3 regions of the Desulfosporosinus sp. SYSU MS00001 genome follow, and region 1 is predicted to be linked to each of the others. Evidence: riboswitches for the same ligand, from Rfam matches in the RefSeq annotation. Region 1 holds a riboswitch; each other region holds the start of a gene.
What was found. Region 1 has a riboswitch for FMN ahead of ACPUYX_RS04625 (DMT family transporter). Riboswitches for the same ligand answer to the same signal wherever they lie in the genome.
Positions count from the first base shown of each region.

Region 2: it holds a riboswitch for FMN, as region 1 does, so the genes downstream of both, ribD (bifunctional diaminohydroxyphosphoribosylaminopyrimidine deaminase/5-amino-6-(5-phosphoribosylamino)uracil reductase RibD) here and ACPUYX_RS04625 (DMT family transporter) in region 1, are expected to answer to the same signal.
Region 3: it holds a riboswitch for FMN, as region 1 does, so the genes downstream of both, ACPUYX_RS16805 (FGGY-family carbohydrate kinase) here and ACPUYX_RS04625 (DMT family transporter) in region 1, are expected to answer to the same signal.

Region 1 is NZ_JBNFTW010000002.1:259,803-270,663, reverse strand. Features, by position in the region: gene ACPUYX_RS04670 (ArnT family glycosyltransferase) at 1-726, opposite strand, end outside; gene ACPUYX_RS04665 (glycosyltransferase) at 711-1,505, opposite strand; gene ACPUYX_RS04660 (spore maturation protein) at 1,557-2,093, opposite strand; gene ACPUYX_RS04655 (nucleoside recognition domain-containing protein) at 2,090-2,671, opposite strand; gene ytfJ (GerW family sporulation protein) at 2,776-3,213, opposite strand; gene ACPUYX_RS04645 (DUF2953 domain-containing protein) at 3,218-3,862, opposite strand; gene ACPUYX_RS04640 (HAD family hydrolase) at 3,972-4,622, opposite strand; gene lepB (signal peptidase I) at 4,982-5,518, opposite strand; gene ACPUYX_RS04630 (YgaP family membrane protein) at 5,707-5,901, shown strand; FMN riboswitch at 5,961-6,110, shown strand; gene ACPUYX_RS04625 (DMT family transporter) at 6,263-7,234, shown strand; gene ACPUYX_RS04620 (C40 family peptidase) at 7,897-8,634, shown strand; gene ACPUYX_RS04615 (pentapeptide repeat-containing protein) at 8,932-9,819, opposite strand; gene mutM (bifunctional DNA-formamidopyrimidine glycosylase/DNA-(apurinic or apyrimidinic site) lyase) at 9,918-10,739, opposite strand; gene polA (DNA polymerase I) at 10,742-10,861, opposite strand, start outside.
Region 2 is NZ_JBNFTW010000006.1:51,702-62,562, forward strand. Features, by position in the region: gene ACPUYX_RS12160 (P-loop NTPase) at 1-404, opposite strand, end outside; gene ACPUYX_RS12165 (hypothetical protein) at 737-1,018, opposite strand; tRNA gene ACPUYX_RS12170 (tRNA-Pro) at 1,287-1,363, shown strand; gene ACPUYX_RS12175 (GNAT family N-acetyltransferase) at 2,191-2,733, shown strand; FMN riboswitch at 2,784-2,898, shown strand; gene ribD (bifunctional diaminohydroxyphosphoribosylaminopyrimidine deaminase/5-amino-6-(5-phosphoribosylamino)uracil reductase RibD) at 3,060-4,187, shown strand; gene ACPUYX_RS12185 (riboflavin synthase) at 4,212-4,862, shown strand; gene ACPUYX_RS12190 (bifunctional 3,4-dihydroxy-2-butanone-4-phosphate synthase/GTP cyclohydrolase II) at 4,906-6,108, shown strand; gene ribH (6,7-dimethyl-8-ribityllumazine synthase) at 6,158-6,622, shown strand; gene ACPUYX_RS12200 (sigma-70 family RNA polymerase sigma factor) at 6,926-7,546, shown strand; gene ACPUYX_RS12205 (hypothetical protein) at 7,574-8,104, shown strand; gene ACPUYX_RS12210 (spore coat protein) at 8,207-8,404, opposite strand; gene ACPUYX_RS12215 (hypothetical protein) at 8,421-8,630, opposite strand; gene ACPUYX_RS12220 (DivIVA domain-containing protein) at 8,817-9,353, shown strand; gene ACPUYX_RS12225 (UbiD family decarboxylase) at 9,409-10,861, opposite strand, start outside.
Region 3 is NZ_JBNFTW010000010.1:98,774-109,634, reverse strand. Features, by position in the region: gene ACPUYX_RS16835 (sodium:proton antiporter) at 1-909, opposite strand, end outside; gene ACPUYX_RS16830 (fumarylacetoacetate hydrolase family protein) at 1,124-1,747, opposite strand; gene ACPUYX_RS16825 (hypothetical protein) at 1,892-2,062, shown strand; gene ACPUYX_RS16820 (amino acid permease) at 2,185-3,585, opposite strand; gene ACPUYX_RS16815 (hypothetical protein) at 4,027-4,596, opposite strand; gene ACPUYX_RS16810 (hypothetical protein) at 5,063-5,614, opposite strand; gene ACPUYX_RS16805 (FGGY-family carbohydrate kinase) at 5,910-7,433, opposite strand; FMN riboswitch at 7,635-7,748, opposite strand; gene ACPUYX_RS16800 (YkgJ family cysteine cluster protein) at 7,794-8,522, opposite strand; gene ACPUYX_RS16795 (hypothetical protein) at 8,590-9,237, opposite strand; gene ACPUYX_RS16790 (NlpC/P60 family protein) at 9,322-10,599, opposite strand.

The DNA of each region.
Region 1 (10,861 bases):
AAATTGGCTTGAGGAGCTGACATTCATATGTACCCATAAATAATATACCATTGGGAAACCCAGTGCAATCAAGCAATAGCTGATGAATTCCCTCCGATACGCTTGTCTCCAAGGGTAAAAGCCAAACAGCAGAGCAACAGGAAACAACATTAACTGCGGCAGCTTAGCTAATATTGCCCCTGCCATCATAACTCCAATCATCCAGACATCGTTTTTCTCAGGCGATTTTCTCCAGCGAATAATAAGAGCCAAAGCCCAAATACTTAAAGCTTGAGCCATTGGCTCAGGCATTACCACCCTTCCGTAATAAATCGACAGAGGCAATAAGGTATAAATCGCTGCCGCCAAATAACCTGCCCTCTCGGAAATCAAATGTTTCCCTAAATCATATAATCCGTAAATTGCCAGCAATGATAAAGCTATAGCCCAAAGCCGCCCCCAGATATCTGCCCAGCCCAATAATTTCCATGTCCATGCCAATAAATAGGGAAACAAGGGAAATTCCAATTCAACGTTTTGAGGTACTACACCGTCATAATTCAGCTGAGGTATCAGGACTTTGGGGAAATCTGTCAGATGGCTAAGCATATGAACCGCGATACTGGCCGTATCAGCCTGCCGCCATCCTTGATTATCCAGTAAGGGGTTTGTAATCCCCTTGAGGCGAAGGAGTAAAGCAATCCCTAGAATGAATCCCAACAAACACCATCTTACTCTTCGACCCATTCGACAAGACTCCACCTTTGTCGTTTTATCTGGTATATTAACTGGACATAGCCCCAAATCGTAGCCCAAATTTTCATTTTGCTTGCACCTTGTTTTAATTCGTAATGAAGTTTTAGCGGAACTTCTGTCACACGATCTGCAAAGGGAGCTATTTTCAAGAGCAATTCTACCATTCCGGAAAAATTGCGGCTCTGAATAATGTTCGGCCCGTATTGCCTTGTCCCTGCGGCCAATAAAGAAAGCCGATAAGCACGATAACCACAGGAATAATCATGGACACCTCTAATTGGCAGGAAAAAATTCATGACTTTTCCCGCTCCCCAAGAAAGTAATTTTCTCAGCCAAGAAAGACCATATTGTTCTCCGCCCTCAACAAATCTTGAAGCAATGGCCAAATCTGCACCTGAGCGAATCGCCTCCAATAGCAAGGGAATGCGATCAGCTGGTTGTGTGTTATCAGCATCCATAGTTACGACCATATCAGGAAATTCATCCGGAACACTTGTCATGGATGGCTTATGCGTTGCATTATAGTTTAAAACGTATTGAAATCCACTGTTTAAGGCTGCTCCTAGGCCTTGATTTTGAACATGGTTAACTTGGTGCACCGTTGAATAAATTTGAGTGTACCTCGTAATAATCTCAGGTGTCGTGTCAGTACTTCCATCATTAACTACGATAATTAAATGAGGAATATGAGCACAGGTCTGTTCAATATTGTCGAGCAGCACCGGAAGAGAACCGGCTTCGTTATAGGCTGGTAAAAGAATGTAAAGCATACTAACAAATTCCTCCTTTCGGATATTGTTAGTATGCGCAGAAATAATTCATTAAAACGTTTTTGTCACAATCCAGATCGAAGCAATTAAGCCTATAAAATCGGCCAATAATCCTAATTTAAGAGCATAGCGATACTTTCGAATACCTACCGATCCAAAATAGATTGTTAAAACAAAAAATGTTGTGTCTGTACTTCCTTGAAGGGTAGACGCTAAACGTCCTATATATGAATCAGGACCGTATTGGTTTATCAGTTGAGTCGCCACTCCAAGGGCCCCAGATCCGCTTAACGGACGCATTATCGCTAAAGGAATAATTGCCGCCACGTTTGAGTCCAATCCAAAATAAGCAAATATCGGCTGCAGCCAATGGGCTAGGATGTTCAAAGCTCCTGAATCAACAAAGATTCGAATTGATACTAACATGCCAATTAAAAACGGAAGTATTCGAACACCGGTATTGAACCCCTCCTCAGCTCCTGCCACAAAGGATTCATAAACAGGTACTTTACGCAAAAAGGCAATCACCGGGATAAACAAAAGAAGCAGCGGAATCGCCCAACGTGAAATTTCAGCAATTGCCTTCATTTTGTTGTCCTCCTACGGAGAAGATAATCCGCAATAATAGCCGAAGTCATAGCACATCCCGTTGCAATAATAGTTGTTCCGATAATTTCTGTTGGATTAGCCGAATTGGCTTTCAGCCTTACCCCAATAATTGTTGCTGGTATTAGAGTTATACACGAGGTGTTCAGGGCGAGAAATGTTATCATCGCAGGACTTGCCGTTTCCGGCGTAGGATTTTCCTTTTGCAGTTCTTGCATAGCTTTTAGTCCAAAAGGAGTCGCTGCATTTCCTAATCCCAAAATGTTGGCACTTAAATTCATAATTATGGCTCCAAGGGCCGGACTACCCGGTTTTAGGGTTGGGAATAAGAGACGAACGACGGGCCCAAAAAGACGGGCTATTCCCTTTACAATTCCCGCTTCCTCGGCTAAACGCATCAATCCCAACCATAAACTCATTACTCCGATAAGTTCAATGGCCACCTCGACCCCTAATTCGGCCGCTTTCATCGCCGAAACCGTGACAATTTCTATCTGCCCATTAATTGCTGAAATCAAAATGCCGATGACTAACATGATCAGCCAGATGAGGTTAACCATAGCCCACCCCCCTTAAAAAATCTATGAAAAAGGCGGACAAAAAAGAACGAGATCTTCTCGTTCTTTTATTGAATAGTACCTTATGTATTTTGGGCGGCTAGAACTTATTCTCTGGCCAGTATAATTTCATCAGAGGGTTTCCTTTTTTTGTGAAGCATTCCTGACAATTTGTCTAAAAGATCTGGCACTGTATCTAAGATACGATCAATAACGACATTACTATCGACTGGCAGCAGGCGAATGGTTCCATTGCCAACGACTAAGAAACCTACGGGTTGTACAGATACCCCGGCACCTGCACCGCCTCCAAAAGGAAGTTGGTTGGCTGAATCCCCTGTATTATTTCCGTTCTCTTTCTGCTGATCGGGCGGGGAAAATTCGCTGCCCCCTGCTGCAAAACCACAAGCTACCCGTGATATTGGAATAATAACGGATCCATCATGGGTTTCTACCGGGTCACCAATAATGGTATTAACGTCAACAATTTGCTGGATACTTTCCATGGCTGTTTTCATCAATAATTCTATAGGATGATTACCCATGCTACTACCCCCTTCTAGCCCGCTTGAAACTACGCACAGCATTAAATCCAACAAAAATAATATGACCGATTCTTAATTGGAATATGCATTGAATATCACATAAAAATCCTTCTTTTTTAAATTGTGGAACGACCACAAGTTCAGGATTCTTAACCTCTACGATAACTTGTTTGTAGAGACGGGCGAGGGCAAATCCAAACAGGCTCCAAAAAGCTCCTGCAGCCATCGCTGTTTGTACCGCATCCTTGTAACCAATCTCAATTCGCCATTTTATCGTTTTGCAATGGATTCCGCCATAAAACTTGTTCTTTAACCAAACTAATTGATGAACATAATTTCTCAGCTTAGGCCAAAGCCGATAGATCCAGCCTCCGCGGAAATATCGGAAACGTACGCTTGATTTTGCTTTTCGCCTGCCGCCCTTTCCTTCAGCCACTTGATCTATTTCTAATTCCGGACCTTTTTCCCATTCTAATTGGAGTGTTGGAATTTGATATTGAGTATGCCAAATTCCATGTAATGCTCGAAAATCAATTTCCAGATGATCTTTTTCCTCTACTCGCCGATAGCGAAAATCAACCTCTGCTTTTATCGCTAAACTTAAAAGAAAAAGAATCGTTAACGCGAGTAAAAAGGCTAAAACTCGCACAGTAACCCCTCCGAACCAAACACTATCGTCTAAATAATTCTCTAATTAACTAAGATGTCCGAAGGAAGGTTATATTATGCTAAAGATTCCTTCTTGTAACAATTATTTCCTACAAGAGCTCTAAAAATTCCAAAGGATGGCTAATTAAACGTTGAGCACCGTTTTGAATTAATTCCTCTCTCCCTCGATAGCCCCAAAGAGCTCCCACCCCGTACATCTTGGCAGCAGCTGCCGTTTGCATATCAACACCTGAATCTCCCAGATAAATAATCTCGGTCTGTGGAATAGCTAAATTCTTACTGATGTATAAAGCGCCTGTGGGGTCAGGTTTCCTAGGAATATCTTCTCTAGGTCCCAAAACAACTTCAAACTTCCAACCCGCAAGAAGAGCCGCTACAACTTTCCGAGTCAGTTCATCTACCTTATTAGACAAAACGCAAAGCTTAAGTTTACGTTTTGTCAGCTCATCAAGCAGCTCAGGGATACCCTCATAAGGTCTCGTTTTTTCAAGACATCGCTTACGATATTCCCTCATCATCAAATCAAAACATTCTGTAATGAAGGTTTCTTCTCTGGATTCTTCAGGTAAAGCTCGACTAACCAGGTTTCTGATACCATTTCCTATAAAATATTTATAGGCTTCCAGGTCATGCGCTTTCAAGTCTAAGGTTTTCAAAACCAGGTTCATTGAGTCAGCAATATCCTCAAGGGAGTTAACCAACGTCCCATCAAGATCAAAAATAACAGCTTTGTAAGTCATGATAGAATTATCCTCCTGCTTTAAAAATTCAAGTAGGTGTATGCTAAGGTTAAGTCAACGGAACGGAACAACAAAAAACTTGATTCTCCGGGTATAATCAGACTCTACAGGCATAGATAAAATCGTATATATAATCCGCCAGAACTGATTCTGAGGATTGGCATAATATCGTTATTCTCTTAGGGACTGAACACTAGGCATTGAACCGAGAACTAAAATGCGGGAAGTGTAATCAATTAACGGCCAAATGATTGTAGAGATGTTTTGGTCAAATGGTCCCCCATCTTTCTAACTGAAATTCATGAAATAAAGAAGAGAGTCCTTTCCAGGAGACTCTCCCTTATCATGAATCTTTCTAATTACTTAGCTAAGGTTCCAAACCGCTGCAAGGGCCAATATCTTAAAACTGCTTTTCCTTCGACCTCCTTGGCAGGCAAAGCTCCCCAATAATGGCTGTCGAGACTATGATTGCGATTATCGCCAAGTAAAAAATAAGCATCTTTGGGAACAACCACAGGACCGTAATTATAATTAGGAGCTTCCATTTCAAAGGGTTCTGTCAGAGGTTGATCATTAATATAGACCTTCCCGTTCGTAATTTGAACTTTGTCTCCAGGTAATCCAATAACTCTCTTGATCCAATAGTCCCCACTGGAATCCAAATTCTTTGGAGGGTTAAAAACAATGATATCATCCCTTTGTATTCCTGTAAATTTATAGAACAACTTGTCTACAATGACTCTATCCTGTTCATGAATAGTAGGCATCATTGACGGCGACGGTATCGTTGCCGCTTCCACCACATTACTTCGTAAACCCCACGATAATATAAAGGCAAAGATCAGAATTTCTGCAATTTCCATTATTACTTTAATTAAACTTTGCTTTTTCGCCAAAAAAGACCCTCCTTTAAGTTCTCCAAATTTAATTCGCTGCCTTTTAGAATTTCCCTCTTTTTAATGTTCTAGTTCTATTTTAATAGTCTTATTCTAAGCCATATCATTGTCTCCCTTCTCATATAGTCTCTTTCTTAAATTGCATTAACCCTTCAAGATATGGGAAAAAATAATAAGGGGGTGATTGTATGATATGTAATGTTGGAAAAACCGAGCAAATTGTTAGAATTATCATAGGAACAATTATTGTGCTTTTAGGTCTGGCCTTCAAAAGCTGGTGGGGGCTTATCGGACTCCTGGGGATAGCAACGGGATTACTGAGATATTGTCCGGTAAGTAATATTCTAGGAATTTCAACCTGCGAAGTTCGAGATGAGAAATAGTTTTATAATATAAGGCTACCCTTAAACAATAAATTCTGTTATACTTTCATTAACTGAATTTGATCCTTCGGGGCAGGGTGAGATTCCCTACCGGCGGTGACGATTGCCTGTGCAATTCAGCCCGCGACTCGATGCAGCCTTAACGATGCATCGACTGACTTGGTGAAATTCCAAGGCCGACGGTAAAGTCCGGACGAGAGAAGGTAAAGACTAGGTTTAGCCAAGCTGCTATCCTGGTCCCTCGTATATGCCTCGTGAAAGGAATTGTTTCTCGGGGTATTTTTCATGCACAATTTTCTTTTTGTGACATGTGAAGGTTCAATTCAAATACATGTTATAAGATATGGAGGGTTTGGATTTAATGCAAAAAAAGCAATCATCTCCTTGGGCAATTTGGTGGATCGCCCTTGGAGCGGCCATGTGGGGACTTGACGGTGTCTTTATTGTTACATTGCTCCACTATGTGACATCCTCTCAAATTGTCTGGATGGAACATATATTATTGTTTCTCTTTGCTGCTCCAGTGCTTATCTGGAAACGTCAGGAGCTGCGGCAATTAAAGCTCGCTGACTGGTTAGCCGTCATATTCATCGGCTGGGGCGGATCCGCCGTAGCTTCGATCCTGTTTACTGCCGGATTTACTTATGGCAATCCAAATGTTGTTCTCATCCTGCAAAAACTACAGCCGATTTTTGCCGTCCTCCTTGCCGCCTGGGTCCTTAAGGAACAACTGCGGAAAAACTATTGGAAATTATTTATCGCTGCACTCATTGGTGCCTACTTACTCACCTTTGGTCTGCACATTCCAACTACCGCCGCAAACACCTCACAGCTTATCGGGTCCTTATTTGCCATCGGCGCCGCTGCACTTTGGGGAGGATCTACGGTGATGGGCAAACATCTCGTTGGCAAATTGTCGTTTACCACGTTAACGGCACTTCGATTCGCTGTTGCTCTGCCTTTGTTGACAGTCATTATCTTAGTACAACATCCAAACTGGCTTATCATTGGCAAAGCCCTTAGTCTGGCACCTGTTTGGGCAAACCTCTTGTTTCAAACGCTCGTACCAAGCCTTGTAAGTTTGCTCCTTTACTACCGGGGGTTAGACGGCGTGAAGGCTTCTCATGCTACCATCGCAGAACTTGCCTTTCCTGCAACCGGCTTGCTTCTTAACTGGCTGATTTTACATCAGACTATTGATCTGGGGCAATGGGTTGGTTTTGCAATAGTCTGGATAGCCGTACTTCAGTTATCTCGGATGAACCACGAACCGGAAGCAATAGGGCTAAACCTTGAATCATCTGCTCAGCAAGCAGATCTAGCAAGCAAATAAGAGTTGGGATAATATAGGAACTAAGCCTTGACAATTACAGAGTCATTTCTATAATTACTAGAGTTTTTCAAAGTGAACTCGTTCAGCTAAAGCTGAACATCGGGGCTTCAGATACAAAAATGTCCAGTGAACATTTTTGCCGAGCCGCCTTTCCCAATAGGAATACTTAGAGGCGAAGGAGGACTCTACCCCACCTGAAGTTAACGAAGGACCCACCCCTACTTATAGAAGTGGGGGGCTTAAAAAATTGGATAAAATAAATGATTACTGAGGTAAGTGGTTAACACTTACCTCAGTTTTTGTCATACAGATCTATTACTTTGAAGAAATCCAACTACTAAATCTGATGTTTAAATTTCAGTTACATATGTTTGCCAATATTATGAAGATATTTTGAATTATCTTTAATATTTTAAGTAACTTTTCAAATTATCTCTTTTACTTCCTCTGTCATTCTTCCGTTTTCATTGACCATTAAATTTTTTACTTTTTATAACAACATTCCCGCTGAAAAGCTAAGTATTAGGAAGAATATGGTCTTTAAACCAACAACCTTTACTTTTCATATGAGTTTTTAGATGCTAAGATTTAAGCCATAACTTGTCCGTGAACATTGCGCACGTAAAACTTAACAAGTGATAAAATTCATTAGGAGGTAACAAATGCAGCAGAATTATACATTTAATAAATGGAGTCAAAAACTTAAACTTTTAGCAGCCAGTACATTTATTCTTACAAACCTGGTAACCTTCGCACCGACAGTCCAGGCTGCAACTCTCCTGAAATTAGGCTCTACTGGTGATAATGTCGTAACCTTGCAAAAAGAATTAGTTAATTTAGGATATACTGTCGGCCCAATCGACGGAATTTTTGGTTCCAAAACATTTTCAGCTGTGGAGAATTTTCAACAAGCTGATCATCTCCAAGTTGATGGAATCGTTGGTCCGCTGACTCAGAGCGCCTTAGATAAGGACCAATCTACCCAATCCATCCAAGCTTCCCAAGCTTCCCAAGCCTCTGCCACAAACTCTCCTACAATTGATGGGATCATTGCCAAAGCCAACAGTCTGCTTGGAATACCTTATTTATGGGGCGGCACTACTCCTAATGGTTTTGACTGTTCCGGTTTTACTCAATATGTTTTCGCTTCTCAAGGTATAGATCTGCCTCGTACCAGCCAGGATCAGGCAAAAGTCGGGACTTCAGAATCCTATGGAGACCTGAAACCTGGTGATTTAGTCTTTTTCTCCACAGCTGGAAACGGAACCATTGACCATGTAGGTATTTATCTCGGTAACTCACAATTCATTAGTGCTACAACTCACAAAGGTGTGGCCATTTACCCACTAACTTCATCCTATTGGCTAAACGCCTATAAAGGGGCTCAAAGGGTTTTATAATTTAACACAGAACAAAGTGAACTCGTTAAGCTAAAGCTGAACATCGGGGATTCGATGACGAAAGTGTCCTGTGGACACTTTCGCCGGAAGCGCCTAGCCCGTAACAAATTCTATCGCACTGAAGGGATAGACTCTCCCCCCAACGAAGCAAGAACGAGAACCACTCCCACTTGTAAAAGTGGGAGTCTTAAGAATGGATAATATTCAAAAATGACCGGGTATCCGGTCATTTCAATTTATAATGATAATCCAGATCGGATGCCGCCCTTTAAAGGATGATGATCGCTCAGTTTGGCCCTATGGGTTCTTGAAACTCCAGGAAGCCGGGCGAAGGAGCGAGTATGGCAACAGGGTGCTGTTATCACCTTTAGCGGCATTTATTTGTCCTTGAGTAAGAAAAATACTCCTACTTAGATTAGCTCCTCTAATGTCTGTGTCACGAAAATCAGCACCGATAAAATCTGTATCGCTGAGATCGGCTCCTCTCAGGTCAGCAGCAATAAGATATGCTCCCCTCAGATTGGCCCCTCTGAGATCAAACTTCCTTAAATCTTTACCAATAAGATCGGCTCCCCGTGAAAATGTCTTTCGCCGACCTGCATGAACTTTTTGCTCCAGGCAGGCATCAGCGCGTACAAGTTCGCTGACTTTTAAGAGCAGTACATTGACATCATTTCGAAGGGCAGCCACGTCAAGTTCCAGGACCAAATCTGGTCTTTGATCAGTCAAGGTTTCTATCCTCTCAAGCATGGCGCTGATTGCGCCGTGAATAGGAGAGGCCGCCTTCAAGATCAGCGCTCCAGTTAAATACCAGAGTAATTCATGAAGCTGCCGCATAATTAGAAACACCTCAAACATTTGCTCTGCCGATTCCGGATCTTTCTGCCAATCCTTGCGGACATAGCTGATCTGGGAAACCTTTTGACCTGCTCCAAAACAGTCAAAAGCAAGACATCCTTTTAAGCCAAGTTCCCGGAGATTTTTATGAACATGACAGAGAAAATCAGATTGCAGGTTAAGGCAGGGCTGACCTGCCTTTTTGTCTATTGGAAAACCTTCTGAAGCCGAAAAATAGAGTGCGACACAGCACAAACCAAAACAATTTTCACAGTCGGCCCGCAGTTGAGAAAGAATTCTATCTGACCATGAGGATGGATAGTCCCGATTGACAAATAACTCGTTCATTGTGTATACCTCGTGCTTACCTGAGATTTATGTCGATAACTTGCCCATAAAAACAGCCCTTCAAAACGGGCTGATTGGACGTTACCGCTGAGTGAACGTTACTTTTGACATTTTGGGCAATAGACCGTTGTGCGGCCGGCTAAACGCAAGCGTTGTAAAGTTTCACCACAAATACGGCAAGGGTCCCCCCCTCTGCCATAAACCTGGAGAGCCTGTTCAAACAGCCCCTTTTCTCCATTAGCATCTCTGTAATCTCTAAAAGAAGTCCCTCGGGCATCAATTCCTGCCTGTAAGACATCCCTAATGGCTTGATGCAGGTGCTTAATCTCCTCTTCTGAAAGAGTATCCGCTTGACGCTGAGGAGATATACCCGCTCGAAAAAGAGATTCATCCGCATAGATGTTCCCTAACCCGGCAAGGACATGCTGATCCAGCAAAGCGGCCTTAATGGCAACTCTTTTCCTGGCTAAACAATCTTTCAGAACATTGTGCGTAAACTCAGGTTCCAAGGGTTCCGGGCCAAGCTTACTTAGTGAAGACTCTTTGACACATAGTAAAGTAGGAATAGCTTGTATTCTGCCAAATTTCCGGACATCCGAAAAATGCACCTCACCATGCTCCAAAGTAAGGACTACATGGGTATGCTTTTCCGGCTCTCTATGTTCCGGATAATAATTAAGCCGCCCTGTCATGCGCATATGGGCGATTAAGGTCATCTCCTCATCCAAGCGGATGAGGAGATATTTTCCCCGCCGATCAAGACCTGTTATGCGGCGTCCCAGGACTAGTTCTTTAAAACTTTTATCCTTCCAGCCACAAACAGCGGAGGGCCAAATAAGGGATATGTCTTTTATTCTTAAATCCTTAATGTGTGCTGCTAAAGTTCGTCGAATGGTTTCGACTTCTGGTAATTCCGGCATAACTACTCCTTATTATCATTAGGCTGATATGGCTTCATATCGTACCAATTTGGTCCGACTTTGCAATCGACTGTCATGGGAACTGATAAAGGAAAAGCATTTTCCATGGTTTCTTTTAAAAT
Region 2 (10,861 bases), on a different contig from region 1:
ACGGTATCCTTTTCTCCGAGAATAAGAGAATTAACCAAGGCCTGCAGAAAACTGTTTTCCTTGCAATAGCAAGAAGTACCGCCGCCTTTAATATTCCCCATCCGAAAAAAACGAAGTTGTCCCAGAGAGACACTGTAATCATCTAAGATATCATCGACATTAGGATTTAGTGGATAAAATGCACCAGTCCCACCCATGCGCTCTTCTATAAGTTCCTTCATATCAACAATAGCTTTCAAATTCGCCAGTACCTCATCAGGAAATCCCAATATCGTCCCCAAGCTTGCATCGGGGTCTGCGTCAACTGCTAGTACGGTAATACCCTTTTCCACTAACCAACGGGCAAAATTTGCAGTAAAGGTGGTTTTCCCAACTCCACCTTTACCGGAGATTGCGATTTTCATCTGTCTACCACTCCTTTAGCTGCTATATGCAAGCATTTCCTGGAACAAGCTTTGGGTATATAGTTATATTCTTTTTTTCTTTGTTTAATCCTGCAAACATTCTGAATTTATTTTAATATTTTTACTTTTCCATAAAGTAAGAAGTCAATATTGATTAAAATATTCTGTAAATCCACAATATTCTGTAAATAATGTACTCCTGTTTTAGTATTTGAAATACATTTTCATTTTTGCAGTTCTATGTATTTGAGTAATGATCTTAATTACTCTTTGGAGTTCCTGAAGTAAATCATGCAGACAGAGGTTTAACGTAATCATTGTATCCTTAAAACCTAAGTAAGCTGGAATTTCCAGCTCACAATAGCGGCCAAGGTTAAAAGCCAATCCAAATGCACCTGTTCCGACATGAGTTGCATGACAGCACCTGTTTCGAATAATCTTACTTCATGTTCTGGAAAGCGCGATTTAAGTTTCTCCATAAGTCCTTCTCCTCTTTTTGGAATATTGACATGCATTACACATATCCGAAAACGTATTTCACTCGATATTGCTCTCATTAATTCATCGAGAACCCGCTGCCAAGCCCTTGACAGGGAACACACTTTATCAAACACATTCGATCTGAGCCTTCTGCAACTGCACCGCCAGGTTAATTGTCATTTTGGCAGATCTTATAGTACCTCATCAAGAAAGGCTCCAACAGATGGCTAGGAAGTTGTTGATAAACTATTAATATGATTAAGCTTTTCGAAATATTGCTCATTCGATAATTCTGTTTCTGGGAATGTCTCCATGCCGATAATCTCTGAAAGAGGGACAAAAATAATGTTGACAGGAGCAAAGGGGTTTGTTATTATAGTATTCGTTCTGATAAACGAGTTACGGGGCGTAGCGCAGTTTGGTAGCGCGCTTGGTTCGGGACCAAGAGGCCGTGGGTTCGAATCCCGTCGCCCCGACCATCTGGTATTAGCGGATCTCCAGTTTTGGAGATCCTTTATTTTTGGGTCATTTGACCCTATTTTGACCCTTTCAATTTTTAAGGAAAAAAAATCCTTTTCTTTAGCAATTATTTTAATCCCTAATGGTTAATTATGTAAACACCAATTTCCTTTATTATGAAATAACAGATCTTTAACAATAAATTTCTCGCCCAATGACACATAATAGAGTTTCTTAATCTTAAAGCGATACTTCTACGAATTTTCCCAGAATCCATTTCGTACAACTCCATCTCAGATCTGGTGACATTAATAACTTGTACTAATCCCCGCTCTCTGCCAATTTTTTTCGAGTCGTATTCTCGGTTCGGCGATTTTCATGATCCTTACATTTGCGCATTGTAAAAGGAGAGCTACTGCTCTCCTTTTACCTTCTCCAAAGCTTAATGTGAAAAGAGGTCCTTCGATTAAATCAAGAAGGATATTTTTATGTGAATTACATGAAAATAGACTAAAATTGCTTTTGACTTATTATAACATTTTGTGATAAAAAGTACATTGGTAACCTAAATCCAATTTATACTTGGAAATGAGTTTTCTTGAAACATATCCGTGCTGGAATCGCAATTATGACAATTCTTTTACTCTGGACTTCAAGTATCATATGTGCTAAAACTTCTAAGGCGGATCAAGGAAATAAGTTGTTAAAAAGCGATTTATTTGTCCAAATTCGAATTGGTTAAATATTTTTCATTGTTTCAATTGAGTGCTACAATAGATGTACCAAACTTGGTGTATAAATTAGATGTACTATAATCCAAAGATAAAGTACTGAGAAGGAGCCTAATATGTTAGAGGGAAAGAAAATCAAGATTCGCCCGATTGAAGAGGATGACATCGATATTATCTACCAATGGTTAAGCGATGAGGAAATTAATTATTGGTCAAGTGGAGCTTGGCCGCTAAATACTCTTTATTCAAAAGATCAAATCATTGAAAAGTTTCTCGACGGCCCTTCTGACGTTTACCGATACGCAATTTTGAATGAAAAGAACTTATTGATTGGCACCATTGGTTTTAAAGAACTCAATGTTCCTGGTCGTTCGACAACCCTGTTTATTGTTATTGGTGACAAATCATATTGGGGCAGGGGCTACGGAACAGATGCTATTATAACCTTTGTCCGTTTTCTCTTTACTCAATGGAACTTTCATAGGATTTCATTGGATACCTGGGACGAAAACCTTCGAGCAATCAGAGCCTACGAAAAAGTTGGCTTTAAAATCGAAGGACGCCAGCGAGAGGCACGCTACGTACTTGGAAATTATCATGATGCTGTCCTTATGGGATTATTGCGTGATGAATTTTTGACCCTTCACGGAAAATTATAGGTTGCCAAATCGCTGGACCTGGGGTACACTATAATCAAATTTAATAATATACTATCCTCTGGGGTTGGGTGAAATTCCCTATCGGCGGTACAGCCCGCGAGCCTTTTTGGCAGATCCGGTTTAATTCCGGAGCCGACAGTATAGTCTGGATGAGAAGAGGAATAGATTAAAAAATGCGTCTTTTTTTACGCTTTTTTACTATGACTTTTAGCTCAACACTCGAGGATAGCGAGTGTTTTTTTATTTCCTAATTATTGGCTATGATCCTTGATGGTATTTACGATTTTTGGGGGAAACTATCTTAAAAAGTTTCAGAAAGGAATTGTATGCAACGGGAAACTTTTCAAAAATCAACAGATGAAACTTATATGTCTGAAGCTATTAAACTGGCAGCTCAGGCCTTAGGGAGAACCAGTCCGAACCCAATGGTCGGATGTGTTCTCGTCAAAAATGATCAAATCGTCGGGCGGGGCTACCACCAAAAAGCCGGAACTCCTCATGCCGAAGTCCATGCTTTGTCAGAAGCTCAGGATCAAGCCAAGGATGCTACAGTTTATGTTACTTTAGAACCTTGCTCACATTTCGGCCGAACCCCGCCCTGCTCTGACGCTCTAATTAAGGCAGGCGTCAAACGTGTTGTTGTAGCTATGCAAGATCCCAATCCTCTCGTTGCAGGTCGCGGAATTCAACGATTACGTGAAGCGGGGATTCAAGTTGACGTGGGAGTATTGCAGCATGAGGCTGCATCATTAAATGAAGCATTTTGCAAAGCAATAACCACAACTATGCCTTTCGTCCTTTACAAGACAGCCTTAACTCTAGACGGAAAAATTGCCACTGAAACCGGGGATTCCCGCTGGGTGAGCAGCGAGATCTCTCGCCAATACGTCCACCACTTACGTGATCAATACGATGTTATCCTTGTTGGCAGTGAAACAATCCTTCACGACAACCCAGCACTAACCTGCCGCTTACCCGGCGGTCGAGATCCTATTCGGCTAGTTGTTGACGGCAGATGCCGTTTAGCTGAAGACTCACAGGTTCTCACCTCCTCCGCCGAAAGCCCTTGTATTATTGCTACAACAAAGGCAGCACCAACTGAAAAGCTCAGTCGATTGCAAAAGCTTAAGAACGTTGAAATCTGGCAATATGATACGTCACGTTATGTTCCACTTAAGCAAATGCTTAAAGATCTCTTTCGCCGAGGATGGATCAGTATCTTACTAGAAGGCGGTGGTCGTTTGGCAGGTTCTCTTATTGAAAATGAGTGTGTTGACAAATTAGAATGTTTCATCGCACCTAAATTAGTAGGAGGAAATGGCCCCTCTCCCCTTTCCGGCTTGAACATCCAATTGATGAAAGATGCCATTGAGCTCTATGACCTCCAGGTAGATATGAATTTTAGAGATATTCATGTAACAGGCTATTTTAAGCCACATGACATTAGCCAGTAACAGATGCTTTGAAGGAGGATACATGTGTTTACCGGAATTGTTGAAGAACTAGGTATTGTCCGTGATCTTCGCCTCTTACCAGACTCCGGAAGGCTTACGCTGCAGGGAAAGAAAGTCCTTGAGGGAACCCAATTGGGAGACAGTATTGCTGTCAATGGAGTTTGCCTAACAGTAATACATCAAAGCAGTGAAAAATTTACCGTCGATGTGATGGCTGAAACTCTAGCTAAAACGAATCTTGGCGATTTGAAGAGCGGCAGCCGAGTAAATTTAGAAAGGGCCCTCCAACTCCAAACCCGCTTGGGAGGACATCTAGTGAGCGGACATGTTGATGGCGTTGGTTCAATTCGCAAGATAACTCCTTGGGGTATAGCTCAACTTCTCGAAATCACTGCCCCCTCCACTCTTCTTTCCTTCATTTTGCCCAAAGGATCTATTGCTATTGACGGAATTTCACTAACCGTTGTCGATGTGGAACATGATTACTTTTCAGTTTCTCTTATTCCTCACACTTCCCAAGAAACCACTTTAGGCATAAAAAAAATTGGCTCAAGCGTTAATTTGGAAACTGACCTCATAGGGAAATATGTTGCCCGTTTTATGGGACTTAACCGAGTTGGAGATACCAAAGAAGATCTTACTATGACATTTTTGGCGGAAAATGGTTTTGCTTAGAGACTAAGAATAGCGAATTTAAATTTAGAAGGAGTTGACCGTCATGCAATTTAATACCATTGAAGAAGCTATAGAAGATATCCGTCAAGGAAAAATGATCGTCATGGTCGACGATGAAGATCGGGAAAATGAAGGGGACTTAGTTATGGCTGCTGAGTTAGCAACTCCCGAAGCCATCAATTTTATGGCAACCTTCGGCCGAGGGCTGATTTGTGTTCCTATGACCAAGGAGCGTATTCAAGCCTTAGAGCTCCAACCCATGGTTACACATAATACTGACCCTCATGGAACTGCTTTTACAGTCAGTGTCGACGCCTCGGATAGTTCAACAGGAATTTCCGCCTTTGAACGTGCTCATACCGTAACAGTTCTTATGAATCCCGCCAGTACCCCTGAGGATTTGCATCGTCCCGGTCATATCTTCCCCCTTCAAGCTCGGGAAGGCGGAGTACTTGTACGGGCAGGTCATACCGAAGGTGCAGTTGATTTAGCTCGTCTTGCCGGATTGAAACCTGCAGGTGTTATCTGTGAGATCATGAACGAAAATGGAACCATGGCTCGAGTCCCTGATCTGCAAATTTTTGTGGAGAAACACAGCCTGAAAATCGTCACTCTTAAAGACCTTATCGCATATCGACGTCAATCCGAGAAGCTAATAGAACGAGGGGAAACTATTCACCTCCCCACAGATTTTGGTGATTTCCGTGCCGTCGGTTACCTGAGTGTCATCGATCAAAAAGAACATTTAGCTCTCGTTAAAGGAAACGTTGATGACGGAAAACCTGTTCTTGTCAGGGTACATTCGGAATGTCTTACGGGTGATGTATTCCATTCCCGCCGTTGTGACTGCGGCGATCAACTTGCAGCAGCATTAGAAGAAATTGAACGCGAAGGCCGCGGCGTTTTGCTTTATATGAGACAAGAAGGCCGTGGAATTGGTCTTCTTAACAAACTCAAGGCTTATAAGCTTCAAGAAGAAGGCAAAGATACCGTTGAGGCAAATCTAGCTTTAGGATTTCCTGAAGACTTACGCGATTATGGAGTTGGTGCCCAAATATTGGCAGATCTTGGCATTTCTAAAGTACGCTTAATGACAAACAATCCAAGGAAAATTGTTGGCCTTGAAGGATACGGTTTAAAGGTTGCCGAACGGGTTCCTGTTGAAATACCTTCCAAACCCGAAAATCTAAAGTATCTCTGTACAAAGAAAACGAAATTAGGCCATTATTTATCAGCTGTTCACTAACAGCTATGGTCTAAAAACTGCTTAAAAAGAAAGGATGTATAATAACATTATGAAAACCTTCGAAGGAAAACTGTTAGCTCAAGAATTGAAAGTTGGAATTGTAGCAGCTCGATTTAATGAATTTATTACGAGCAAACTGGTCAGCGGTGCTTTAGATGCTTTAAGACGTCACGGTGCTCTTGAAGAGAATATAGAATTAGCCTGGGTTCCGGGAGCCTTTGAAATTCCGCTTGTCGCCCAAACAATGGCCAATTCTAAACAATACGATGCTGTTATCTGCCTTGGCGCGGTTATTCGCGGAGCTACTCCCCATTTTGATTTAGTAAGTAACGAGGTTAGCAAAGGAATTGCACAAGTTGGTCTGCAAAGTGGAATTCCGGTTATTTTTGGAGTTTTGTCAACGGACAGCATAGAACAAGCTATTGAACGTGCAGGAACAAAAGCCGGCAACAAAGGTTTTGATGCTGCGATGACCGCAATCGAGACTGCCAATCTTCTTAAGTCTTTTAAGTGAACTTCTTCAGCTAAAGCTGAGCATCGGGGCTTCGGTGACGAAAGTGTCTCATAGACACTTTCACCGAAAGCGCCAAGCCCATAACGAATGTTATCGCGCTGCAGGATGGACTCCCCCCCACCGAAACAGGTATGGGAACCGCTCCCACTTGTGGAAGCGGGAGTCTTACGCTTGAAACGGCGGCAAATTATCTTTAGTAAGATATGGATGATCGTCCACTAAAAATTCCTTGTCAAATATGTCATTCTTAATTAAACTCAATGTGAAGCATGATGACTAGCTTTTAACAAGGAGTTGAGTGCCATGTCTTTAAAAGACAACGAGATTATAGATGAAACGTCGATGCTTGAGGCAGCGCGCTCAGGGAATAAAGAAGCATTAAATCAATTAATTGAGTACTACGAACCAGAAGTTCGTATTATCGCCTGTAAATATTTTCTGCCCAGGGCGGATTATGATGATCTCATCCAAGAGGGACGGATAGCGATATACAGAGCGGTTTTATCATATGACGACCATTTAAATATTCCTTTCCTCCATTTCTTAAGAATGGTCATAAAGCGCAAATTGATTGATAGTATTCGAAAATATACCCGTAATAAACATGTCAATCTGAACAATGCTTATTCCCTAAACAATGCTATTTCCGAATCTGAGGAAACGAGTTTTATGGCTCTTCTGCCGAATGCCGAAGACCCGGCTACGACTGTTATTGCTAACGAGGAAACTCGTTCAATTATTAACGATATAAATCGTGATCTGTCTAATCTTGAACGAATCGTCTTTGAACATTATTTTCTTCAAGGATTTAAGCAGCGAGAATTGTCCGAACAGCTGGGGCTTCATCCCAAATCTTTGGACAATGCTATCCAACGTATTAGACGAAAAACAGTTCTTTATCGTTCTCGGCAAATAGCTGGTTAAATTTCAACCATGCGGAGGAGTTTCTTGATGCTTTCCTTTTCCAGTTTCGTTTTCTCCTGTCGAATGCGTCTTGCAAAATTAAAACATCATAAATTAGCTGTTAGTTTGAGTATTTTAACCTTACTTTCAGCCACTATTTTAGGGCCGCCTCTCTATGAGGAAAGTTGGCTCGACCCTTTCTCTACACTCGGTCTATCTAATCGCGAGTTTCACCCTCATGCAATCACAATGCTTGGCATGATTTATGCAAACGATCCATATCATCCCTATTATTACACGAACCAAAAGGAAATCAGTTCGTTTATACATGACCTGCAACAAGCCACTCCCATTACCGGATCCCAGATTCCTAAAGATTTGAAGAAGCAACCTATCGAGTTTTTCACCTTACATCGTTCTCCTTCTAAATTTCATTCAGAAGAGGATTATGCACTGCAATACTACCCTCAAAAAGGAATTGTTCGTTTTGAGAATCAATTATTTCAAATTAATGATGCTACTGTTAATTTACTAACACAAATTGTCGAGGACAAGACTCCCGGTTGGTGGAAATTTTAAAGTGTCATGACAACAAACTCTTGAAATACTCTCTATTTCATAATAAAATTGGGCTGTAACAAACTGGTAAGTTTTGTTACAGCCCCTTTTACATACGCTTGTTTAGGCAATGCCACCATTTTGATTAATTAATTTACTCGCCTTACTATGTGCATTGGTGGCTTCGTTCGCTAAACGTAAGTAGATATTTCTTAAATCGCCGTGATGAGCCCGAGTTGCTAAGGTCATATAGCCCATGGCAGCACTTGCGGCATCTTTTTCATAATCATAAAGCATATCCAAATCAGTAAAGTCGCCCATTCTAATTCCCCCTTTTCTACTGGATTTCGTTAAATCCCTTCTTGAAGTACCCTATAACGTCTTCCAAACCTTTGGCCTGCTCCTTAAAAAATCCCTTTACAGCAGGATCTTTGGCCATTTCATGGTACATAAGGCACTTTTTCATGGCTGTTTCGTTTTCAATGATGCTTCGAGTCAGCATACCTTGATCTAGAAGTTTTTTCATTTCCATCTCATTGAGTTGCATTTTTTGGTCCCTCCTTCTTGGAACTTATTCCATATAACAGTTTCAGGATTTGTAAAATCACTAAAAATTATTCACAAAACCAAAACTTCTTCTTTAAATAACTGGACAAACGCCCATACCGCTGTACTTTTTCTTGAAGAGATGTTTCATTATCTAAATAGAGAGGGAGGCTTTTAAGATTTGGAAATGCCGGACTTTAAACGAGTAATCCGTGGCTATGAACCGGAAGCTGTCGATCAAGCTTGGGCTGAAACAGATCATCAGTTATCCGAAGCAAATGCTGCTAATAAAGAACTTCGTTTGCAAATTAATAACCTGCGGGAGCAAAATACAGAATGGGGAAATCGTCTTAAAAGTTATGAAACGATGGAAAGTGACTTAAGAGACGCTTTACTGAGTGCCCAGAGAGTAGCTAATCAAATTCGCGAAGAAGCCGATAAACATGCTGAAACTTTGATTAAATCGGCACGAGATGAAAGTGACGCCATCATCAGCGAAGCGAACCGTCTTGCAGAAGAAAGGAAAACAGAAATGGAGGCAGACCTCGTCGAAAAAAGGCATGAGATTATTCAATTGCAAGAAGAAATTAAAGCATTAATAACTAAAAAAGATGAACTCCAAAACCTTGTTGAACAAAGCATTCAACATTTAGAAATTGTTCAAAACTTATTAGGTAATCCTTCCCAAACTCAAACTTTATTGCAGCAGGAGAAAGGCTCTTGAACTGGTTCAAGAGCCTTTCTCATACTATAACCTTTACCTTTAGTAACTAAAGTTGTCACAACCGTAATCCATACTTATTCCAACGCTCATCAACTAATTTGATTGTAGCTTCATCGGGAAGGACTTCGCCAGGGTAATCCGGCTTCATTCGGGCATCGACTAAAATGGGCCCATGATAAATAAGGCGATGATGTCTGACTTCTGTAGAAGCATAAATATCGTGAGCTGGGTCAAAACGAGTAAAAACTTGCCATAAAAAGCCTGTAACGTCAAGGGCTAAATCAAGGTCATCAACTAAGACAAGAAAGGGCCAGTTCTTAAAAGGTTCATCTTCAAGATGAGTCAAAACATCCCTGGCCAATTCTGGTGCGTCTTTAAACGATTGGGACTCTAATATTAAACAGCCGGCACAAAATGGTCTAATGCGGGAAACGCCAGGCAGCTTTCCGGCGTCAAATTGTCGGGGCAAATCTCGTTTTGCACTTCCTAAGCCAAGCAAAATTGCTTTGCTGCCATGGTTTAGTCTACGCCCTGTATAGTCTAAAGTATCCATGGAAGTTTCGCTTAATATCATAAGATCAGATTCCGGTTCAAAGCGGGCGAGGACAGTTTCAAATAAGAGTTTAAAATTCTGCAGATCCAGTTGTACATCCGTTAGAATCAGGAATTTTGTTAAGGTTAGCTGCCCTTCCCCAAGAATTCTAAAGGCGTGAGCCAACGCTTCCCGGCGATAACTTTCTCGAACAATAGCGGCAGCCAAAGCATGAAAACCAGTCTCTGCATAAGTCCAGAGTGCCTTTACTCCAGTCATGACCATCGGAAACATTGGAGACAAGAGGGACTGTAAATATTCGCCGATAAAATAATCTTCTTGACGAGGTTTACCAACAACCGTTGCAGGATAAATGGCATCTCGTCTATGGTAGATTGCCTGAACGTTGAAAACGGGAAAATCGTGTGTTAATGAATAATAACCATAATGATCTCCAAAAGGGCCCTCAGGCCTGCGGACAAAGGGAGAAACCTTACCGCAAATGGCAAACTCAGCCTCTGCAATGAGCGGGTGAGGATGAGAAGGAATATCAACTCGAGAGAGCTTTTCTCCCATCAAAAAAGAGGCAAAAATTAACTCAGGCAGCATTTCAGGAAGCGGCGCTATAGCAGCAAGGATCAAAGCCGGCGGGCCTCCCAAAAAAAGAGTTGTAGGAAGGTCTTGTTCGAGCTGTTCTGCTTCAAAATAATGAAACCCTCCCCCTTTATGTATTTGCCAGTGGATTCCTGTCTCTTGCTGATTGTAGATCTGGATTCGATACATGCCAAGATTATGTTCTTTCGTCACAGGATGCTCAGTGTATACCAAAGGCAAGGTCACAAAAGGACCGCCATCTTCGGGCCAACTCGTCAATACAGGAAGACGAGTTAAATCAACGGACTTCTCCTGAATTTCAAGAACAGGAGCTTTTCCCGATTTCATAGAACGCAGACCGCTTTTGGCCAGAGAGATAATC
Region 3 (10,861 bases), on a different contig from region 1:
TTGGGCCAGGCGTCCAATCAGACCAGTTTCGACCAATCCGCCGACAACAATAAACAAGCCCAGGAAAAAGAAGATGGAAGGCCATTCAACGGCTAAGAGAATATCCTCCGGTTCTTCATGAGCGATGAGCATAAGTAGGACAGCCCCCGTAAGGGCGATTGTGGCAGATTCTAAATGTAAGGCATCATGAACAACGAAAGCAGCCATAATCAGTAATAATACAGCGAGGCTTTTCTTTAATAGGAGATAATCAGATATCTCATCTTTGGGATTGACTCGGCAAACAGCCTGTTTGCGTTCCTCGGGAACCTGCATTTTCTTATGGTACAAGAACCAGAAAATGGCCATAATTACGATGTGAATAATGGCTATAACAGGCATTAAATTGACAATGAAGTCCATAAACCCTAACCCTGCCTGGCTGCCAATCATAATGTTCGGGGGATCCCCAATAAGCGTTCCTGTACCACCTATGTTACTGGCCAGAATCTGACAGACTAAGAAAGGGATAGGATCAACGTCAAGTTGATCGGCAATCGAAAAGGTGATAGGGACAATAAGCAAGACCGTGGTCACATTATCTAAAAAAGCGGATACAATAGCCGTTACCGTTGCTAAAGCAATCAGGATGCGAATCGGCTCTCCTTTAGCAATGCGGACAGCCCAAAGCGCCAGATATTGAAAAACACCTGAACGCCGAGTGATTCCGACCACAATCATCATGCCTATTAATAGTCCCAGTGTGTTCCAGTCAATGTAACTGATAGCCTTTTCTTGCGTCAGCACGCCGGCTACAATAAGAATCATACCGCCCAACAAGGCAGCAATCGCCCGGTGCATTTTCTCAGACATGATAAATACGTAAGTTAAGGCAAAAATAATTAGGGCTAATATTGCGTTAGTCTCCATACTTCCCCGCCTCTGCTCCCTTCTGCAGCATTCAATTATGTTCTCCAAAGATTATAAAGGTAACCGGTGGTTTTACACCGGTCACCTTTATAATCTTTGATCCTTACTCTATTTTACAACGTTTTGTCAAGGAATGTAGGTACGATTTAAAATTTGTTTCAAATCATAAAGGGTGCCTTCAGTGTCCCCTTGTATGACGAAACTAAAGTTACTCTTACTTTAAGGTCACTCGAAATTGCCCCATTATCTTCTGATTCCATTTCATAAGCAAACAATCTCTTTCGGCAACGGGGCCAACACCGGCGGGAGTTCCTGTAAATATAATATCATCTTTCCCAAGCCCAAAGTGCTTCGCAATATACTCAAGAAGTGAAGGAACAGTAAAATACATATCGTTAATATTTCCACGCTGTACTTCACGTCCGTTTTTCTCTAACCAAAAATCCGAGCTGCCGAAAGCTTCTACTCCCTCAAAAGGAAGCCAAGGTGTCAGAACAGCAGAATTTGGGAATCCTTTTGCCAGCAGCCAGGGATACCCTTTTTCCTTCAACTGACTCTGAACATCTCTTAACGTAAAATCAATGCCCAAGGCTATTTGATCGATAAGATCATCCGTCGTTAATCCCGGCTCATAACTTCTGCTGATATGAACGACAAATTCAAGTTCGTGGTGAATCTCTCCACAACCTTTAGGCAATATAATTTCACGATCATTTGCTTCTGCCAGAGCATGTGTCGGTTTGGAAAATATCAAAGGCTCGCTGGGAACAGTATTGTTAAGCTCTTGAGCATGTAACGGATAATTGCGTCCTACACAAAAAATATTTTTAATTTCCAATGTCAAAGTCACTCTCCCTTTGTTATGAGTTAAATACCTGCCAGATCCGCTTGAGTGAAACAAGGAGGGACATAAGGCACTCACAAACGTCATATAAGCGAAAAAAATGACACCTAATCGACTTGTCAGAGGAGTTTTCGGGATGTGGCAGTCACGAAACCTGTCGTTACTGCAGCAAGTACCAGAAAAAACATGCGTCGGTTTAGCCAACTATTCCATGCGGCAAATCTCTCGAGCATCGATCTCTACCTTTCTTCATGTAGTCCTGTTAATCAAATCCCAGAAAGTGGTAAATATCATGTCAAGTTATATTAATCATTCCTATAGCCCATATAGCCCTCGCCGAACTTTGATAGGTAACCTTCCACAAAAAAAGGTACCCAATAAGGGTACCTAACCATTAATTATTTAACAGAGTTTTTCTGCCTTGAATTCTCTTAGTCGACATTGGCCTTTGCTTCTTTATTTAAATTACTATGCCTATACCCATAAAAGAAATAGATCAGCAAACCAATGAATAGCCAAACCAAGAAGCGAATCCATGTAGCTCCAGGTAGTTTAAACATAAGGAATAAAGAGAACAGAGCAGCTAATAGTGGAACGACAGGCACTCCCGGGCAGCGGAAAGCGCGCGGCAGATCAGGCTGGGATTTACGTAAAACAATAACAGCGATGGAGACAAAGACAAAAGCTGCCATGGTACCGATATTGACCATTTCTGCAAGGACATCGATTGGGGTTAAGCCTGCTACTATTGCTACAATAATACCTGTTAACCAAGTGCTTTTATTAGGAGTTTTATGAATTGGATGGGTCTCACTAAAGATTTTCGGAAGTAAGCCATCACGAGACATTGCATAGAAAACCCGAGTTTGCCCATAGAGCATAACAAGCAGTACGGTGGTGATACCTCCAAGGGCACCTATGGAAATGATTCCGGCAGCCCAATTCTGATGCATTACCTGCAATGCTAAAGCAATAGGGGCCGAAACATTTAATTTCGTGTAAGAAACAGCACCGGTCAAAATAGCTGTTACAATGATATACAAAACAGTACAAACAATTAAAGAAGCGATAATTCCACGCGGTAAATCCTTTTGAGGATTTTTAACTTCTTCCGCTGCGGTCGAAACAGCATCAAAACCAATATAGGCAAAGAAAACAATAGCGGCACCCCTGAACACTCCATTCCAACCATAAGGCATGAAAGGCTGCCAGTTAGCAGGCTTAACATAAAATATCGCTACAACAATAAAGACTAAGACGGCAAATAGTTTGACAGCAACGATAATATTGTTAACTCTGGTGCTTTCTTTAACTCCGAGGGATAAAAGCCAAGTAATCAAAAGAGCGATTGCTAATGCAGGTATGTTGACTAGTCCTCCTGAACCCGCTGACAAAGTACCCCAGGCAGGCAAATTGACGCCTAAGCCTTGCAGCAGCTTAACAAAATACCCTGACCAGCCAATGGCTACAGTACTACAAGCTAATGCATATTCCAGCATAAGATCCCATCCGATGATCCAAGCAAAAAACTCACCAAGAGCAGCATAACTGTAAGTATACGCGCTCCCGGCCACAGGAACCATTGAAGCGAATTCAGCGTAAACCAGAGCTGCGAAAGCACAGGCAATTCCAGAAATAACGAACGATAAAACCAATGCTGGCCCGGCATACTCAGCTGCTGCTACACCTGTTAAAACAAAAATTCCGGTTCCAATAATAGCACCAATACCCAAAGCAGTGAGATCCAGTGCGCCTAAAGCTTTCTTGAGACCACTTTTTTGCTGTGATTCCAAGATAAGCTTGTTAATAGATTTTTTCCTCAATAAATTCATTAACTAAGTAGCTCCTTTCTTTATGACAATCGTTAGTAAGAAATTATCTCTTTGATTATTGGTGCCTATAACTGGGATTCAAGCCCTCCTTTCTTTGTTATAAGTTTACTCTATTTATTTTTAAAAATAAATATCATTTAATTTAATTTTTATATAAAAAAATTTTTTTCTTGCAATTTTTCTATATAAGTTCTATAAAATTCTTATATAATATTTATATAAATTTACCATTATTATATAAAAGAATTAAAAACCATTATATATAAATTCATTATCATGTAAATACAGGTAATTAATAACAGAGGTTTATTTTTAAACCTCTGCTCTATAATTATTTAGTTCAAATTGGGACCTTATTTACGCAAAATGACTGGTAACCCTCTGTGATCCATTTATTATGCTGTTATATAGCATTTACCTTTTTTGAACTAATAATTCCTATTAAATTTTTATATTTTCATCTGAAGCTTCGAAGTTATTGACTTTCCAAGTACCCTTCTCTTTTTTCACGAACAGAGTGTAGACAGTACAGAAAGAAGTGCCTCTATTAATTCTGTTTTTCTTATTGTTCTTTTTATTTAATTCTTTAAAGTATTTGTCCTCAGCACTAATTACGCATGTTTTTACATTATAAACCACCTCTGCTTCCTCTTGATCCTCGCTCAAGGTGATAGAAAGAAACTCACAATCTTCGTATTTAGATTTAATCTTATTGTCAGTTAGGATTTTGATCGTGTTTTGTTCATCATTGTTCTTAATCAATTTGATCAGATGATCTACTGTATAGAGATGATATTCGGCCCTTCCATCTAAGGATTCATAATCGCGTGCGGTTAAGGCTTTAGCGAAATTTTGGCATAATCTCTTAATTGCCTGCATCTCCTCGGTATCCTCAATGTTAGCAACCCCATGATCTTCATCCTCCTCGGGATTATTATCAATGGTCTTATCCTGAGCAATTAGAGATCCCATAATGTCGGTCAAGACCTTTTTTAAAACTTCCGTCTTCATTTGATCTCCCTCTTTCACGATCCTCATAAACTCACACTTAACGTATTTTATGTGCCATGAAAGATTTCGGATACTCACAAGAACTTGCCTATTGGCCAATGCTCTTTCAGCAGATATTAAGTATTTTCCAGGGAAACATTCAGTTATTCCTCAGCCTATCTTTATCTTTCTCAGGTATATTACATTTAAAACATTAAAGAACGGAATTAATTTGAGGTGTAACTTATGTTGAATTTTTTTAAAACTAACAAAGACTTTATAATAAACTCTTTATCTACTTTAATTACGATCAGCGCAAACTTGTTCTTAAATATTGACATTAGCCCTTACATAGATCACTGTAAGTTATTAATTCATAATTTCAGTTATGATATACGTTTCAATACAAGAAGGCTATCGCACTCCTACATAAGCGAAAATAGCCTTAATGCTTCATAAAATTAATGAGTTGCCATAAAATCATTCATTATTTCTTTTTAGAAAAAAGATTACTGATAAATGCTTTGATTCCGCCCTTTTTGGGGCTTTCCCAGGCAGGCTGAACAGGCATTTGCCCTCCGTACCCTTGATTAATCATCTGATTTGGATATCCCTGATTTGGATAACCTTGGGGCTGATACCCTTGTGGTTGATACCCTTGGGCTTGCGGCATCATTGGTTGCTGCAGCATCTGATTTTGCTGAAAACCCTGAATACCTTGCGGCGGATAACCGGGAGCAGCATACCCCTGGCCACCAGCTTGTGGACCAGGACCCCAGTTTGCATTTCCGCCCATCATCCCGCCGGGCATCGTTCCTGCCTGACCGCCTCCAAAGTTATTTATCGGCTGAGAAAATCCCGGTGGCATAAGCAAACCACCCGGAAGCCCGAACTTAGGTGCGAATCTTTGCAGTCCTCGGCCTAATAATGGTGACTGGTTAAATTGCCCTGAAACATTCGGCATCTGATAGCCTTGAGTTCCTTGAGGCATCATTTGAACTTGTTGATTCCCAAGTATATTCATTTTACCTAACGGCATTGTGCTTCACCCTCATTCCATTCTTGTAGTATGGTAAATTATGGTACAATACAAGATATTCAAGTTATAACCGTTTGTCACCAAGTTAGATAACTTTAGAAGCCAGAAACTATAAAGTCAGGAGATTACTGCATAATCTCCTGACTTTTATTTTCCCTGAGTGCCGAAGCCCCGAGGCCACAGACGGCAGGCATTTTAATTAGGGAAGCAAATTACCTCTCTTTAACTATAAAGAGAGGTAATATCGAGTGTTCTAATTATTTTCCGCTATGAAGGATTGTCTTGGACTCTCTTATCAACTATTAGATAACTTTCTTAAGATATCTCTTTGTTGTCTATACTGGTTTCGATAGATTGTTGAATTGCTGCTATTAGGGCTATAATAATTAGATATTTTAGTGTTCTTTTCAAGTGTCGCTGGCAAATCGTCGATCGCTCCTGTCGCATAGGCTGCAATTAGACAATTTGTCAGTACTGCACCACCAGAAATTTCTAACGTAATAGCTTCACTTTGCATGACATCAGCCTTAATCTGATTCCACAGATTATCTCTGCTCCCGCCCTCAGTAATAGTAATTCTGTTAATATCAATTCCGGCATTTCTGTAAGTATCTGTGATTTCCATATAATCGTAGGCAATTGCCTCTAAGACTGCTCGCCATAAAACAAATTGATTCGTATCTAAACTCATGTTTAAGAAACAACCTTTAATATTAGCCCATTCACCGTACCCACCAGTTAAGTATGGTAAAAACATGACCTCATTGCACCCAGGCGGTACTTTTTCCGCTTTTTGGCTAAGCCATTGATAATATTTATCATCATCAGCCTTTTGACAAATATTATCCTTAAACCAACGCAGAGCTAAACCTCCGGTTCTAACAAATCCCCAATAAAAATAGGTATCTTTCAATGTTCCACTATTAAAAATTAAACCGCTCCCCTTTTTACTTAATTCAGGGATTATTCCAGAAGTAGAAACACAGAACATAGCACATGTTCCTGCCACATCAACAGCCTTATTCGTTTCAATAATTCCGCTTCCTAACATGGACTGCATTGTATCTCCGGCACCGGCACAAATCGGGATACCCGCTGGACATCCGGTTTCTTGTGCTGCTTCGTCCGATAAGGTACCAATAATATCCCAAGGTTTAACAATCTTCGGCAGATATGTTTTATCAATCTTTAAGATAGCTAGTTGTTCATCGGACCATTGTTTTTCATAAATGCGGTAACCAAGACCCCAGCCCGACATTGTTCCCCAATCAATAAAAGCGTCTCGACCGTCTAAACCGGCCAAGTTCATAAGAATGTAAGGAGCATTGTGGACAAATTTTTGACCTCGTTCTTGAAACGCTTTATTATTGGCTAACAACCACCTGGCATGCAAAGCGGGAAACATGCAAGATGGTTCAGCATTGCCTGTCTCATGACCCCAAATATCCAGATCCAATTGATTTAAAGTTTCCACATCGTTTTGGGTCCTGGAATCCAAATAATTAATGTAAGGAGTAATCGCCTTTCCTCTCTCGTCAATCCCAACAATTCCACAAATAATTCCGTCACCCATAATGGCTCTGATTAAACTGGGGTCAATACCCTTGGTATGCAATTGCTCAATACACTGTTTAATTCCCAATTTTGTCAAAGATAAATATTCATCAGCATCCATATCCACCCATCCTGGATGGGGGTAGTTCATCGTTGTCTGATTGGATGTATTAGCAACACAGTGCATCGTTTTATTATAAACAGCCACTTTTACGCTTTGAGATCCCGCATCAAAACTAAGATAGTAGCTTTCCAAAGTATCCATCTCCTTTAATAATTATGACCCCTAGTGAACTCGTTCAGCTAAAGCTGAACATCGGGGCTTCAGATACAATAATGTCCAGTGGACATTATTGCCGAACAAGAAGTGGGGGGCTTAGAAATTGGAAAAAAAATTCTCTTAAGCAAGCTTAAGAGAATTTGACAGTACAAACTTAATACATAATATCACTACTATGTATGTGAACATCACCTTCTCTCATCCAGACTATACTGTCGGCTTCGGAATTCAACCGAATCTGCTTTACGGCTCGCGGGCTATACCGCCGATAGGGAATTTCACCCAACCCTGAAGGATAATTATTAACTTAATTATAAAGTAACACCATTGATTCTCTTTGTCAATTTAAACCAATTCCCTAGATATCAGATCTTTCAAGTGCTCAGTACCTAAAGAAAGCAGTTGAAAACCAAAATTCATTAACTGAACGTCATCATGCCTTATCTCTTCAAATCGTTCCACGGTTACATCCATTTTTTCAGCCAAGGAAGTATTATGCATTAAATAGCTTCTAAAGTTGTCCAAATCGTAACAAGCTAAGAAGAATAGCTTTATCAGCTTATCATCAATTTCCTGATCACCGGTAAGTTTTAAGTAACCGGGGATTTCACTAAACCCTTGTTCCATTTCTTCGTAAATTTCTAGCCCCTGGTCAGAAATCCACTCTTTAATAGTTTGGCTTTTTTTCTCATTTAACCCATGACAACGGGAAGATTCAAAAATAAAGGAGTATTTCCCCCCGCCCAACATGTCCACCGGGGCAATGCGGCAAGACCAGGGTCGTTCTTTATAAACCCGACACCCTTTTGAGGTAATAAAGGGACATGTTAAATTATCCTCCTCGGACATCTTAATCTGAACTATAGAAAAGCCAGTTGGCAATTGCACGTTTAGAGTGTATTTATCCAGAAATTCTCCTGAAGACATGCCAAGCAAATTTTTCATTCTGAGGACATCATAAGGTGTGAGATAAATATTAATATCCCGGCAGCACTTTTTAAAACAATCGAGACCGTCATGACAAAGAAAATTAAACTCACTGTCCTCATTCAAAACTAACTTCCGCTGATCCATAACTAACTATGTCTCCTTCCACTCCTTGTCGTTGTCTATAATCCGCAATCCTCTCTTAAGGCAGTATTCAGTTCTCATCAACATAATCAAAACTTACAAACCCGCCGCCTAATGCAGTTGTCTGAAACCATTGCCCTAAATCAATTTCTTTTATATGCCCTCCATCCAAAATTCTTAGGATCGCTCTGCTATCTTCTGCTGCGTATACCATCGCAATGATGGTGACCCAGTGCCAAGAATCCAATCGCTTTTCTTCTCCATTATCTAAATTTAGAAAGGCTACAGGTCTGTTATTGTGTAGCGCTTGCTCCAAAAACGTCAACAGTTGTTGAAATAAGGGACGAGATTTTCGGTATTTAGGTACATCTAAAATTTCAAGTTGTATATTTCGTTTCATTGCTTCCGCATATTTCAGGACGTCATCGCCGAAAAGCTTTGTTGTAGGAATTCCGCGCATTGTTGGTTTTACATATTGATAAACTTCTTCCATCAATAATAGTGCCCCGCGCTTTGTCCATAACCCCTTGTCTGATCTTGGACCCTTTCGCGTACAGTTGAGATAATACACAATATTCGTTGCAACTGTCGGTCCGCATCCGGCTCGACGCTGCCACATCGTAGTATACCACTCTTGATTGCAGCCATAAAACGTATTTTGAGTATCTTCGTCCTCTATTTTAAAAATGTCTTCGTTAGCAATTGATCGATTTATCATAGGTTCCTCCAGAAAATAAAATTTGGTGAGGAGATGGTCACTGTACTAATTATACCGTAAAGATCATCCGTTTTAATAGCTGCATTATAGTTTTTCCAGGAAAGCCACACGCCTGGCACCCAAATAGCGTGAGGCCCAGTAAGAATTCGTTATATTATCAAAACAAACGCCATAAGCCTCAGAATCAAGCATAATATTGTTTCCAATATAAATCCCTACATGAGATGCTCCAGCTTCATAAGTGCTGAAGAAAAGAAGATCACCGGGTTTTAAATCCGTTTCGGGAATTCCTATGCCCTCCTTAAACTGGTCCTGAGATACACGATTTAGTTTAACTCCAAAATGCCCGTATACATACTGAACGAATCCTGAACAATCAAAACCGGGACTTGGAGTAGTTCCGCCCCAAACATAAGGCGTTCCTAAATATTGCTCAGCGTAAGTTAAGATAGACTGAAAATTATAGGGAATAGATACTAACTGATTGTTGTTGCTACTTAAAAGATCAGCGCCTGCAGCATCACTTGGGTTTATGCCGTCTTTACGTCCAGCTGCAGCTAATGAGGTTTCTAAGGATTGTTCTTGAGTTAATTCTTCAATATTTGATTGTACATTTAATGACGAAAGTATTGTTGCTTTCTCTTGGGAATTGACTTGAGCAAGAAGATTTTGTTGGGTAGATAATAGCTGTTGTTGTGTCTGTTGTAATTTCTCTTTATCTTCAAGCGAGGCCTTAACAGAAGCCATTTTTCCGTTAATTAACGACTGCTGTTTAGTAATATTGGTATTGGCAATTGAAATCTCCTGATTCAACTCTCCAAAGTCATCCATAATATAAGAGACATATTCCCAGCGATCAAGAAAGTCTGACATACTCGTCGAATGAAACAACACTTTCATATAAGGAAGAAAACCAACTTCCTCATTTCCACTTTGATAAAACGTATTTAGTATATCTCCCAATTTGTCACTATCATCTTGATGTTGCTTTTGAAGCTGAATTTCCTGCGTTTGCAAATCTTTAAGTTGTTTTTGTTGCCTCTCTAAAGTAGATTGATCGTTGGTAATACCCTCATTTATGGTTTGCAGAGATTGCTGCAATGATAAAATTTTCATATCAAGGGCAAGCTCCTGTTCTGTCTGATTACTAAACTGGCTATTTAATTTTAATTCTTGTTCTGCGAATTGCTGCAATTCATTAGCGGCGTTATTGTTTGGGGTTTCTTTTGCAGAATTACTCTGAGTCTGAGAACTAGTTAATTGTGAACTTGTCAGAGCATCTGTTTGTGCTTGAACCTGTAAAGGGAGACAAAAAACGCAAACCAGACAAAGAAAAATAGATATTTTAAATTTGTTTTTCATTATTATTCCTCTTGTTGAATATTTATTATGTCTTAACTACTATTCGCTAAAACAATTTGATATCCTTTGTTTTTAATGTTAAGTTTTTGTCAGTATCTGCTTCTTCCTTAATTTTAGTTGATCTAAACCATAAAAAGCTAAAAGACATCTCTTATAAGAGAAATCCTTTAGCTTTTTAATAATAACGTTTAGCCAATTGTGAGACTCCCACCTAAGCCCTGATGTTCAACTTAAGCTGAATGAGTTCACTCCGCGCTGTCAC